DNA from 4 places in the Kocuria sp. ZOR0020 genome. Region 2 is predicted to be linked to each of the others. Evidence: riboswitches for the same ligand, from Rfam matches in the RefSeq annotation. Region 2 holds a riboswitch; each other region holds the start of a gene.

Region 1 (3,445 bases), on a different contig from region 2:
TGATGGAACTCGGTCTGGGTCATGGGCATTTCGTCATGGCGCACACCGTCCACCTCATAGGCCACGCACACCGGGATGGACTCAATGCCGGTCAGAACATCCAGCTTGGTCAGGAAGTAGTCCGTGAAGCCGTTGATCCGTGAGGCGTGGCGGGCCATGACGGCGTCGTACCACCCGGTGCGCCGCGGACGGCCGGTGTTCACGCCGAACTCGCCACCCACGGTGCGCAGGCGCTCACCCCAGTCGTCGAACAACTCGGTGGGGAACGGACCGGCACCCACGCGGGTGGTGTAGGCCTTGATGATGCCGATGGAGCGGGTCATCCGGGTGGGGCCGATGCCAGCCCCCACACAAGCCCCGCCGGTGGACGGGTTGGAGGAGGTCACAAAGGGGTAGGTGCCGTGGTCCACGTCCAGGAACGTGGCCTGACCGCCTTCCAGCAGAACGGTCTTGCCTGCATCCAGGCCGTCGTTGAGCAGCCGGGTGGAGTCCACGATCATGGGGGCCAGGCGATCCGCGTAGCCCATGAAGTAGTCCACCACTTCCTGGGTGTCGATCGCGCGGCGGTTGTAGAGCTTGACCAGGAGCTCGTTCTTCTGCCGCAGGGCGCCCTCGATCTTCTGGGTCAGGATGGATTCATCCAGCACGTCCTGCACCCGGATGCCCAGGCGGCCCACCTTGTCCATGTAGGCCGGGCCGATGCCCCGCCCGGTGGTGCCAATGGCCCGCTTGCCCAGGAACCGTTCGGTGACCTGGTCCATGGTCTGGTGGTACGGGGCCACCAGGTGTGCGTTGGCGGAGATGCGCAGCTTGGAGGTGTCCGCCCCGCGGGCTTCAAGGCCGTCGATCTCCTCGAACAACGCCTGCGGGTTGACCACCACGCCGTTGCCGATCACAGGGGTGGCCTGCTCGGAGAGGATACCGGCGGGAAGGAGCTTGAGCTCGAACTTCGCACTGCCAACAACCACCGTGTGACCTGCGTTGTTGCCACCATTGGGTTTGACCACAAAATCAACACGGCCACCCAAGATGTCTGTGGCCTTGCCCTTGCCTTCATCGCCCCACTGGGCTCCGACGATCGAGATCGCTGGCATATCTGATGCGCTCCTGAGTTCGGCGCGGATGGCACCGGTCTGCGGTCGTGTACTGCCCGAGTCTAGCGCGCCGACTGCCACACCCGGGAGGTGAGTTCTGGGACAGCATTCCGAACCACCCAGCCCACGGCCCACCGTGACAGTGCGCGTCACAAGAGGAAATACCTCACGGCAGAGTCCTTGCGGAAACCTTGGCGATCGGCTTATACTGATTTGGCTATCTATCCAGAGCGGCTGAGAGACCTGGCTCGTCGACGCCGCAGCAACCATCCTGTTTTCAGGAACGGTGCTCCCGCCAGGACCGATGGAGCTGAACCGTGTTCCGTGGTCCCCGGACCGTCGTCCTTAGCCGTTGAAGGCGCGACAGGCGGGCCGTAGGTCCCGTGCACCCTCTGTCGGGGTTCACTAGAAGGAGACCCGCGCGGTGCCACACCCCCACCACATCCCACGGCCAGTAGGTCAACCGTCAGCAGCGGCGGCGCAGTCCACCCCCGCACTGTCCTACGAATTGTTTCCGCCCCGGAGTGAAGCCAGCAGGGAATCACTGTTGGCCACATTGGCGCAGTTGGAACCCACAGCCCCCGATTACGTGTCCGTGACCGCGGGCACGGACGGGCAACGACGACGCCGGGCACTGTCCCTGCTCAATCACCTGGTCCACGCCACACCCTTCAAGCCCCTGGCACACGTGTTGAGCACAGGATCCACGGAGGCGCAGCTGACCGAGCTGCTGCATGAACTGCTGGACGTGGGTGTTCGCGGCATCCTGGCTCTGCGGGGCGACCGCCCCGCGCAGACCCCAGAGCCTGCCGAGGACGAACTTCCCTACGCCCGGCACCTGGTGGATCTGGTCCGCCAGGTGGAGGCGGACCGGGCGGCGGTGTTGTGCGCCGGACGTGTCTCCGTGGGTGTTGCCGCCTACCCGATCAAACATCCCGAATCGGTGAGCGTTCACCAGGACCTGGAGGTCCTGCTGTCCAAGCAACGGGCCGGTGCGGACTTTGCGATCACGCAGGTGTACCGGCAACCGGATGACTACGCCCTCTTTCTCCACGGGGCACGCCGCGCCGGCGTTGAGCTTCCCGTGGTGCCGGGCATCCTCCCCGTGACCAATCTGCGCCGCTATCTGAAGGTGTGCCAACTGGCCGGCCTGGAGCCCGACCCCGCTCTGGCCCATGCCCTGGAAACAGCGGATTCGGATGCTCAGCGGCACCGGATCGGCGTGGACAACGCGGTGCTCACCGCCCGCGCAGCCTTGGATGCCGGCGCCCCTGGTCTGCACCTCTACACGTTCAACGAACACCAGGCAGCTCTGGATGTTCTGGAGCGCTTGGATCTCCCCCGGCCGGTGCCACCACCGGCTGACGACATGACTGCCCCGTTGCCCGTGCCGAACGGCAGGTTTCAGCAACAGCACACCTCAATTCGAACCCAATCCATCCACCTCACCACCCATCAGGAGACCACCGTGAACACTCAGCACAGCGCTCAGGAGAACAATTCCGCCGCCTTCCCGTCCGCCACTGTCCTGGGATACCCCCGCCTGGGCCCCAATCGTGAACTCAAGCGCGCGCTGGAGTCCTACTGGGCGCAAAAGCTCTCAGACCAGGCCCTGGAAGGTGCAGCCCGGGGTGTGGTCGCCAGCGCTGTGGCGCGCATCCAGGAGTTGGGCGTGGACGAACCCTCTGCGGTTCCCGCCAGTTTTGCCCTCTACGATCACGTCCTGGACACGTTGGTGGCCGTGGGGGCCGTCCCTGAGCGCTTTTCCGACCTCCGCTCAGACGCGGGGCCTGCCAAGGGCTCAGTGACTCGCCGCGGTTCCTTCATCCTTGCCCGCGGCGACGACGCACGGCAGCCCCTGGAGATGACCAAGTGGTTTGACACCAACTACCACTACCTGGTCCCGGAGATCGGTCCGCAGACCACGTTCAGCGCAGCTCCTCACGAGCTGGTGTCCGCAGTGCAACTCGCGGCCGAGCAGGGCACCACCGTGCGCCCCAGCATCGTGGGCCCTGTGACCTTCCTTGCCTTGGCCAAGGACGACGGCATCAGCGCCACCCCGTGCAGGCCTTTGGATCGACTGGAGGACCTTCTGCCCGTCTACGCCCAGATCTTGGTCCAGCTCAAGAACGCGGGGGCGCAGTGGGTCCAGATCGAGGAACCGGCCGTCGTCGCAGATTTTGCGCACCTGACCCAACAAGACCTGCAGGTGGCCATCACTCGGGCCACCACCTACCTGGCGGGGTTGACCGAGCGCCCCAAGATTCTGGTGACCACCCCGTACGGGGATGCGGGCCCGCTGCTCTCACCGATTGCGCATTCCGGGGTTGAGGCCGTTCACGTGGACCTGG
Region 2 (3,445 bases):
TTGCGTGGGGTCTCGGGTGACCGTGTTTGACAGACTTCTCAGGTCACCGCCCGGAGTGCATCCGATCAGAGGGGAACAGGACATGGCCGGATCCGTGGATCCACGGCTTGCCGGCCGAGACCTGGCGGTGGATGCCGCCCGTGTGGCGGCTCTGGCCTTTGTGGTGTGTGCCCACATTTTGCTGGTCACCTTGGTGACTGATCCCGCAACGGGTGGGGTCTCCAACGTCATGGTGCCTACGCTCTACCCCTGGTTCTGGTGGGTGACGTGTTTGGTGCAGATCATGCCGCTGTTTTTTGTGGTGGGAGGTTATGCATCCGCGGTGTCCTGGAATCGGGCCCGCAGCACCCACCACGGACGCGATTCCACGTCACCTGCAGGCTGGGTCCGAGCCCGATTGCTGAAGCTTGCCCAACCGGCGGCCGCCCTGTGGGTGTTTCTGGCCCTTGCCTACGGTGCGGCGCGCGTTGTGGGCGCGCCGTCGGACTACGTCAACGCAGCACTTCCCGGCATCGGCATGCACCTGTGGTTCCTGGGTGCCTATGGGCTGTGCATGGCTGCAGTTCCTCTGACGACGGCGGCCCACCGGCGTCGTCCGTACCTGAGCCTGGGGGTGTTGTTGGCGGCGGTGGTCATGGTGGAACTGATTCGGGTCGGTACCGGTCAGCCCTGGTGGGGTCTGTTGGGGCTGGGCCCTGTCTGGGTGGCCATTCACCAACTGGGGTATTTGCGTGCTGACGGAACTTTTGGGCGGTGTCCACCCTGGCTCCTGGTGGTCATGGCTGCGGCCGGATACCTGGGACTTGCGGTGTTGACGTCCATGCCTGCGTGGTCCCGGGACATGCTGACCAATCTCAACCCACCCACCATGGCCCTGTTCCTGCTGGGGCTCAGCCAAGCGTGCCTGCTGCAGTTGCTCACCCCGCTCTTGGATCGGCTGATGCGTCACAAGCCCATTCAGACCGTGGCGTGGGTGATCGGGTCCCGGCCGGTCACCCTCTACCTGTGGCACCTGCCGGTGATCGTGTGTGTCATGGCCGTGTGGTGGCTTGTGGGTGGGCCGGAACCTGCCGTGGACAGCGCTGCGTGGTGGTTGTGGCGTGTGCCGTTGGCCGCGATCTGTTGGGTGGCCGTTCTGGCGGTGGTGCCTCTGGCGGGTTCGGTGGAGGCCAGATCCTCGGTTGACTCCCGTTCTCCGGTGACTTGGCTGCCAGTTCTGATCGCGCTGGTGCTGGTGGTGGTGCCCGCCGTTCTGGAAATTCGTTTCCTGTTCACACCGTGGTTGGTTCTGGGTGGTGCCGTGGCTCATGTGGTGGCAGTGGGACTGTTACGTCGTGTTCGCCCGCCTGCCCGCCGTCATGGTTCTCCGTGTTGACCAGGGGACCTTGTGGTGGGTTAAACTGATCGAGCTTCACGAGATGCGTTCGCCAAGCTCCGACTTGAGCGCACACCAACCCCATGTTCACGGGTGGTTCGGATGACGAAGTGGCCTGCTACGCCCGCAGCGCACGAACATTCCCGTGGGTAACTGTGCAGGTCAAGAACACTGCACCACGGAGTTCCTACGCATGACTCTCTCCCCATCGGCTGACATCAACGGTTCGTCGTCCTTGGCCACCCGCCAGATTCACGCTGGCCGTGCAGGGGCGGCTGATGCCCCCACCCAGGCCACTCTGCCCGTCCCGATCTATCAGTCATCGGCCTTCGAGTTCCCCGACCACGCATCTGCGGCGGCAATGTTTGCCCAGACCCAACCGGGCTTCACCTATTCCAGGACTGGTAACCCCACGGTGGCGGTGCTGGAAACTCGGGTGGCCGATCTGGAGGGCGGTCTGGCTGGTTTGGCGTTGGGCTCCGGGCAGTCCGCCGTGGCCGCAGCACTTCTGGCCCTGGTCAGCACCGGCCCGGGCAAACACCTGGTGGTTTCGGAAAAAATCTACGGTGGTACCGTTGATCTGCTGGGGGACACCTTGGCTGATCTGGGAGTCACCGTCACCTACGTGGATCCCGCGGACTCAGCGCAGTGGGCCCAGGCCCTCACACCGCAGACCCGTGGGTTCTTCCTGGAGTCCATTGGCAACCCGCTGTCCACACTGGCGGACCTGGATGCGATTGCCCAGATCGCCCATGACAACGGCATCCCGGTGGTGGTGGACAACACCCTGGCCACGCCGGTGCTCTACCGCCCGTTCGAGCACGGCGCAGACATTGTGGTGCACTCGGCCACCAAGTTCCTGGGTGGCCACGGAACAGCACTGGCTGGAGTGATCGTGGACTCGGGACGCTTCGACTGGGAGCGGGAACCCGAGCGGTGGCCACAATTCACCCAGGCCCGTGAACGTTTCGGTCATGTGAGCCTGGTGGACAAGTGCCGCGGCGGATCACCGTTCCTTCACCTGTGCCGCGCCAAGTTCGTTCATGACCTGGGGCTCACACTCTCTCCGTTCAACGCCTCCCAGATCATTCAGGGCCTGGAAACCTTGGATCTCAGGGTCCGTCGGCACACGGATTCGGCAACGCAGATCGCGCGGTTCCTGGCCTGTCACCCCGCCGTCCGCACTGTTCACCACCCTGCCGTGGAGGGCTCGGCCAATCAGGAGATCGCTCAGCGGGACTACCCGCAGGGCACCGGTTCCGTGTTCGCCTTTGAACTGAACTGCGCCCGGGACTGTGTCCCGGCATTCGTGGATTCGCTGCGCCTGTTCAAACTGGTGGCCAACATCGGGGACGTGCGCTCGCTGATTGCGCATCCGGCGGCCATGACCCACTGCCGGCTGAACGAGGAACAGCGCCTGGCCGGTGGCATCACCTGGGAAACCCTGCGACTGTCCGTGGGTCTGGAGTCCGTGCATGACTTGATTGCGGATCTGCAGTCCTCCCTGGATGAACTGTTGCGCACCGGTGATGCCGCCCGGATCCGGCAAGCCCAGGGTGCACAGGAGGTCTCCGCATGAGTGGCTTCACCACACTGGCCGTGCACGCCGGCCAGGAGCCGGACCGCCTGACCGGAGCGGTTATCCCTCCGATCTACCAGACCTCCACCTTTGTGCAGGACGGCATCAACGTCCTGCGTGACGGCCATGAGTACTCCCGGGGTTCCAACCCCACACGCAACGGATTCGAACAGCAGTTGTGCGCACTGGAGAAGGGGGCCAGCGGTTTTGCCTTCGCCTCCGGGATTGCAGCAGAGGACGCCTTGTTGCGGGCCGTGTTGCGCCCCGGGGATCACGTGGTCCTGGGTGCCGATGGTTACGGCGGGACCAACCGCCTGGTCAGCAGGGTCCTGGCGCCGTGGCAGGTGCAGCACACCGCGGTTGACGTCACTGATCTTGATGCCGTGCGTGGTGCCGTCACGGCCCGAACTCGTCTGGTGTGGGTGGAAACCCCCACCAATCCGCTGCTCGGTATCGCGGATCTGGCGGGCCTGGCTGAACTGGCCCACGAA
Region 3 (2,259 bases), on a different contig from region 2:
TGTCGTCGATGTGCTCGAGCCCCACGGAGAGGCGGACAAAGCCCGGCTGCACCCCGGCATCGGCCTGCTCCTGTGCGCTGAGCTGGGCGTGGGTGGTGGAGGCCGGGTGGATCACCAAGGAGCGGACGTCCCCGATGTTCGCCACGTTGGAGTGCAACACCAACGCATCGGCAAAGGCCTGACCGGCGGCAGCCCCTCCTGTGAGCTCGAATCCCACAATGGACCCGGCCCCCTGGGGCAGGTACTTCTGCGCGGTGGTGAACCACGGGGAGGATTCCAGTCCGGCGTAGGTGACGGACACGACGTCGTCGCGCCCCTGCAGCCACTGTGCCACCGCTGCGGCATTGGAGACGTGGCGGTCCATGCGCAGGGACAGCGTTTCAATGCCCTGTTCGATCAGGAAGGCGTTGAAGGGTGCAATGGAGGCACCTAGGTCACGCAACAGTTGGGTGCGGACCTTGAAGGCGTAGGACACGTTGGCTCCGAATGGGCCATCGGCACCGAAAACCTCTCCGAACACAATGTTGTTGTAGGACGGATCCGGGGTGACGAACTCGGGGAACCGGTCCGGGTACCGGGTGTAGTCGAAGTTCCCGGAGTCCACCACGAACCCGCCGATGGACGTCCCGTGCCCACCCAGGAACTTGGTGGCCGAATGCACCACCACATCCGCACCCCATTCGATGGGGCGCAGCAGGTACGGGGTGGCCACCGTGTTGTCCACGATCAGCGGCACCTCGGCAGCATGAGCGGCCTCCGCCACGGCCTGGATGTCCAGGACATCTCCACGCGGGTTGGGGATGGTTTCTGCAAAGAACGCCTTGGTGTTGGGCTGCACGGCTGCGGCCCACGCTTGCGGGTCCGCCGGTTCGGTCACAAAGGTGACCTCAATGCCCAGTTTGGCCAAGGTGTACTTGAACAGGTTGAAGGTTCCGCCGTAAAGAGAGGCACTGGCCACAACGTGGTCACCGCTACCGGCGATGTTCAAGATCGCATACGAGGTGGCCGCCTGCCCGGAAGCAACCATGACCGCAGCAACACCGCCCTCCAGGGAGGCCACACGGTTCTCCACCACTTCCACGGTGGGGTTGGTCAAGCGCGTGTAAATGGGGCCGAGTTCCTGCAGCGCAAAACGGCCGGCGGCGGTGGCGGAGTCGGGAAACACAAAGGACGTGGTCTGCTGGATGGGCAGCGCCCGCGCGCCGGATCCGGGATCCGGGGCCTGTCCGGCGTGGATCTGACGGGTTTCGAAGTTCCAGCCTGCGGGGTTGGCCGGGGTGGGAGAGTCGCTCATCGGTGGCTCCTGGTCTCAGGGGTCGTGAGCCGGGCCCGGCACGGTCCCAGTGCCACCCCGGGTCCGCGACCCGCGCTTGCCGGAACACGTTTGTATCCGGCCCGGTCCTCACCCAGGGCACCCCACCGCGGTTGGAGGGTTGCCGGCCAGCAAGCTGGGGCTTGACGCTGGCTCTCGTGACCGCCTTCATTCTCCGGTGTGGGCGGAGTGATCTGCAACCCGGATCACGACGACGCCCCCGGTGTGACCCCGGATCTCAGCCGAAGAACCAGGCTCCTGCCAAGAACCCCACGGCATCCAGCAGGAAGTGGGCAATCACCAGCGGCATGATCCGTCCCGTGCGCCGGTAGATCCACAGGAACACCAGCCCCATGACCACGTTGCCCAACGCCGGGCCTAAGCCTTGGTAGAGGTGGTAGCTGCCGCGCAGCAGCGCCGTACCGATCAGCACCATCGGCCAGCTCCAGCCCACCCGCAGCAGACGGTCGGCCAGGAAGGCCACCACAATGACTTCCTCCACCAGGGAGTGCCGCAGAGCCTGGGCCACCAACAGCAGGATGTTCCACCACTCGGTTCCCCCGGCATTGGTGGTCAGTTCCGCCGTGATGCCCAGCGCCCTGCCGGCTTGGTAGAGCCCCAAGGTGCCCAGACCCATCACCAGGAACAGCAGTGCACCCAGTGCCAGGTCAGGCAGTGGTGCTTTGAAGTCCAGGCCTATCCGGCGGACCACGGTCCTGAGCTGACCGGCAGAACCTGCCAGGAAGTACAGCGCCAACACCACCGGAACAAAAGCCAAGACGATGGTGAGCACCTGGCGCAGCACATCAAAAACCGGGGAGGCACTCATGACCCGGTTCATGGTGGCCTGGGAGTCGGCAATCCCAGTGGTGGTGGCAGCTTCCGCCAGGCTGAGCACCGACCACAGGGCACTGGCACCCACGGAAACACCCAGCACCACCAGGATC
Region 4 (3,445 bases), on a different contig from region 2:
TCCGGGGATCCCAAGGGGCAGGAGCTGGCGGTGACCACCAATTGCATCACCGTCATGGTGGCTCGCGACGACGAAGGCACCTCCATCCCCATCCCCGCCTGGGAACCTGTCACGGATGAGGACAAGCGCCTGTGGCAGCTGGCCCGGGACATGTTGGAGATCCGCGGCCGCGCCCCGGGCAACCGCCTGCCGAACCACATGCTGGAGGATTGAGCCCCTCATCCCCACCCGCCGAGTAGGCCGTTTGATCGCCCCTGACGTAGTCAGCAGCGATCAAACGGCCTACTCGGCGGAGAAGTGGGTGACTCCTACGCGGCGGAGCGGGAGGGGAAAGAGTCAGGCCTGGGCCAGGTCCCGTGCCGGGGTGTTGGCCGTGGTGGGTGCATCCACGAACGCGCCGCGGTACTTGGCCGCCGGGTGGGTGTCCAGCACCTTGGACTGACCGGCACCGTAGAGGTTCTCCCGCAAGGTGGAGCCCTCGTACTCGGTCCGGTAGCGCCCACGCTTCTGCAGCTCAGGCACCACGTAGTCCACGAAGTCCTCGAACGAGCCCGGGGAGACGTGGTACGCCAGGTTGATGCCGTCCAGGCCGCCGTCGTCGATCCAGGTCTCCAGCTGATCCGCCACGGTCTCCGGGGAGCCCACCAGCACCGAACCCATGCCGCCGATCGCGCAGTGAGCGGCGATGTCCCGCCGGGTCCACTCGCGGGACTTGTCCTGCATGGTGAAGGGCGCCAGGAAGGACTGGATGGACTCGGTCTGGACGTACTTGAGCACCTCGTCCTCGTCGAACTGGGACAGGTCCACCCCGGACCAGCCGCCGATGATCGCCTGGGAGGACTCCAGGTTCACGTACTGCAGATAGTCGCGGTACTTGGCCTCGGCCTCGGCGTCGGTCTCATCCACGACGACGGAGAGCATGGCGTAAATCTTCAGGTCGTCCCGGTCACGGCCGGCGTCCTCCACCTTGTCCCGGAAACGATCCGTCATGTATCGGGTCAGATCCGGGCGCAGGGCGGTGATGAAGGCGGCCTCCGCGTGCTTGCCGGCAAAGGCCTGGCCGCGGGAGGAAGCGCCGGCCTGGAAAATCAGTGGAGTGCGCTGCGGGCTGGGCTCGGTCAGGGCGGCTCCGGGCACGGTGAAGTGCTTGCCGTAATGCTGGATGGGGTGGACCAGGTTGGGATCTGCGTACAGACCGCGCTCCAGGTCCTTGACCACAGCACCGTCCTCCCAGGATCCTTCCCAGAGCTTGTAGCAGACGTCCAGGAACTCATCGGCGATCTCGTAACGTAGATCGTGTTCGATCTGGTGCGGCAGCCCCTGGTTCTCGGCGGCCGATGCCAGGTAGGAGGTCACCACGTTGAAGCCCACACGCCCGCGGGTCAGGTGGTCCAGCGTGGCGTACTTACGGGCCAGCGTGTAGGGCTGCTCGTACGTCACAGCGCTGGTCACGCCGAAGCCCAAGCTCTTGGTCACTGCCGCCATGGCGGAGATCTGCATGAAGGGATCGTTGACCGGAACCTGTGCGCCGTCGGCAATGGATGGTGCCGCGGAGTTCTTGTAGACGTCATAGATCCCCACCACGTCCGCCAGGAACAGGGCATCGAACTTGCCGCGCTCCAGGGTCTTGGCCAGGTCCGTCCAGTACTCGATCGTGTTGTACTCGGTGGCCCGCGAGCGCGGGTGACGCCACAGGCCAAAGCTCTGGTGGCCCACACAGGTCATGTCGAATGCGTTGAGGGAAATCCGCTTGCTCAGGCGAGGTCTCCTAGGAGTCTGCTCAGACCCACGCCCCGTGCGCCACCTGCGGTGACCATCCTGCGGGTCCAGCGCTTGGGTACGCCGTACTTGCCACACGCGGTATTGCGTGCGGCCCGATCCTCACCTGGGGCACCCCGCTACGGGAGAGGGTTGCCGTCCGGCCAGCCAGGGCTACGCGCCGGAACTCATGATCGTTCTGGTTCAACAGCATAACGACGACGCAGGTGCCGCGCGAACTCGGCGCTGAACTGATTTGCTCCGGTCCCCGGACTCAGAGTTCAATGACTGTGGTTCCCATCCAGAGCGGCTCAAGAGACCTGGCTCGTCGACGCCGCAGCAACCCTGCAGCCAGCACCGTCACAACCCGCGGTGCCTGCACTCGGTGCTAATGCCAGGACCGATGGAGTGTGATTGCTGATGTCTTCGAGCTTGCCCGCCGCCACCAACCAGAGCGAACAGTCGTTCTCCGATCCGGCGAACCCCACGCCCAATCCGGCGTTGATCTCTGATGATGCCCGGATTGACTTCTGGGCCGCCCAGGCATCCCGCCTGGACTGGGCAGAACCGTGGCACACCACCCACCGCTTCGAGAAACCACAGGTGATCGGTGAGGACCAGGACGGCAACCCCACCTACTCGGTCCCTGAAATCGCCTGGTTTGAAGGCGGCAAGCTCAACGTGGCCCACAACTGCGTGGATCGTCATGTGGAGGCCGGCCGCGGGGACCACGTGGCCCTGTACTTTGAGGGCGAGCCCGGCGACAGGTTGGTCTACACCTACGCTGACCTGCAACGGGAGGTGGCCCGCGCCTCTCACGCCTTGACCGATTTGGGTGTGGTCAAGGGCGACCGCGTGGTAATCTACCTGCCCGTGATCCCGGAGACCGTGATCATGACGTTGGCCTGCGCGCGCATCGGCGCCATCCACTCACTGGTCTTCGGCGGGTTCTCCGCGGAAGCCTTGAAGTTCCGCGTGGAGGACACCGGCGCCAAGGTCCTGGTCACCACCGACGGCCAGAACCGCCGAGGCAAGGTGGTCCCCGTCAAGGTCAACGCCGATGAGGCATACAGCGGGGACAACCAGATCGAGCACGTCGTCGTTGTTCGGCGAACCTGCCGGCCCGGCAACAAGCAACTGGCAGCGGGGACCCGCGGCGCCCGCTCCAACGACGAACTCGAGGTCCCCTGGACCCCCGGGCGGGACGTGTGGTGGCACGACCTCATCAAGGACGCCCCCACCGTCCACACCCCGGAATTCTTTGACGCCGAAACCCCGCTGTTCATCATTTACACCTCCGGAACCACCGGCCGCCCCAATGGCCTGGTGCACACCATGGGCGGATACCTGGTGCAGACCGCCTACACGCACGCCCTGCTCTTCGACCTCCTCCCGGACACGCTCGACGACGACGGCGCCCTGCGCCCCGATGAACTCTCCACGGTCAACGACCCAGCCAAGGTGGATTCCACCGTCCACTGGTGCACGGCTGACCTGGCCTGGGTCACCGCGCACACCTACGAGATCTACGGGCCGCTGGTCAACGGGGTCTCCGAGGTGATTTACGAGGGCACCCCCAACACCCCGCATCCGGGCCGTCATTTTGAGGTGATCGAGCGCTACGGGGTGACCAACTACTACACGGCTCCCACGCTGATCCGCTCCCTGATGGGGGCTTTCCCGCACG

Evidence for each region. Region 2 has a riboswitch for S-adenosylmethionine ahead of L979_RS02810 (O-acetylhomoserine aminocarboxypropyltransferase/cysteine synthase family protein). Riboswitches for the same ligand answer to the same signal wherever they lie in the genome.
Region 1: another riboswitch for S-adenosylmethionine. It lies ahead of metE (5-methyltetrahydropteroyltriglutamate--homocysteine S-methyltransferase); the one in region 2 lies ahead of L979_RS02810 (O-acetylhomoserine aminocarboxypropyltransferase/cysteine synthase family protein).
Region 3: another riboswitch for S-adenosylmethionine. It lies ahead of L979_RS13325 (bifunctional o-acetylhomoserine/o-acetylserine sulfhydrylase); the one in region 2 lies ahead of L979_RS02810 (O-acetylhomoserine aminocarboxypropyltransferase/cysteine synthase family protein).
Region 4: another riboswitch for S-adenosylmethionine. It lies ahead of L979_RS03960 (LLM class flavin-dependent oxidoreductase); the one in region 2 lies ahead of L979_RS02810 (O-acetylhomoserine aminocarboxypropyltransferase/cysteine synthase family protein).

The regions. Positions count from the first base shown of each region.
Region 1 is NZ_JROX01000160.1:3,492-6,936, reverse strand. It holds gene L979_RS09945 (adenylosuccinate synthase) at 1-1,094, opposite strand, end outside; SAM riboswitch class I at 1,313-1,405, shown strand; gene metE (5-methyltetrahydropteroyltriglutamate--homocysteine S-methyltransferase) at 1,519-3,445, shown strand, end outside.
Region 2 is NZ_JROX01000043.1:5,705-9,149, reverse strand. It holds gene L979_RS02815 (acyltransferase) at 83-1,375, shown strand; SAM riboswitch class IV at 1,410-1,519, shown strand; gene L979_RS02810 (O-acetylhomoserine aminocarboxypropyltransferase/cysteine synthase family protein) at 1,569-2,954, shown strand; gene L979_RS02805 (cystathionine gamma-synthase) at 2,951-3,445, shown strand, end outside.
Region 3 is NZ_JROX01000306.1:15-2,273, reverse strand. It holds partial or broken gene L979_RS13325 (bifunctional o-acetylhomoserine/o-acetylserine sulfhydrylase) at 1-1,294, opposite strand, end outside; SAM riboswitch class IV at 1,362-1,476, opposite strand; partial or broken gene L979_RS13320 (CPBP family intramembrane glutamic endopeptidase) at 1,551-2,259, opposite strand, start outside.
Region 4 is NZ_JROX01000054.1:31,465-34,909, reverse strand. It holds gene L979_RS03965 (acyl-CoA thioesterase) at 1-213, shown strand, start outside; gene L979_RS03960 (LLM class flavin-dependent oxidoreductase) at 337-1,758, opposite strand; SAM riboswitch class IV at 1,840-1,954, opposite strand; SAM riboswitch class I at 2,053-2,168, shown strand; gene L979_RS03955 (AMP-binding protein) at 2,179-3,445, shown strand, end outside.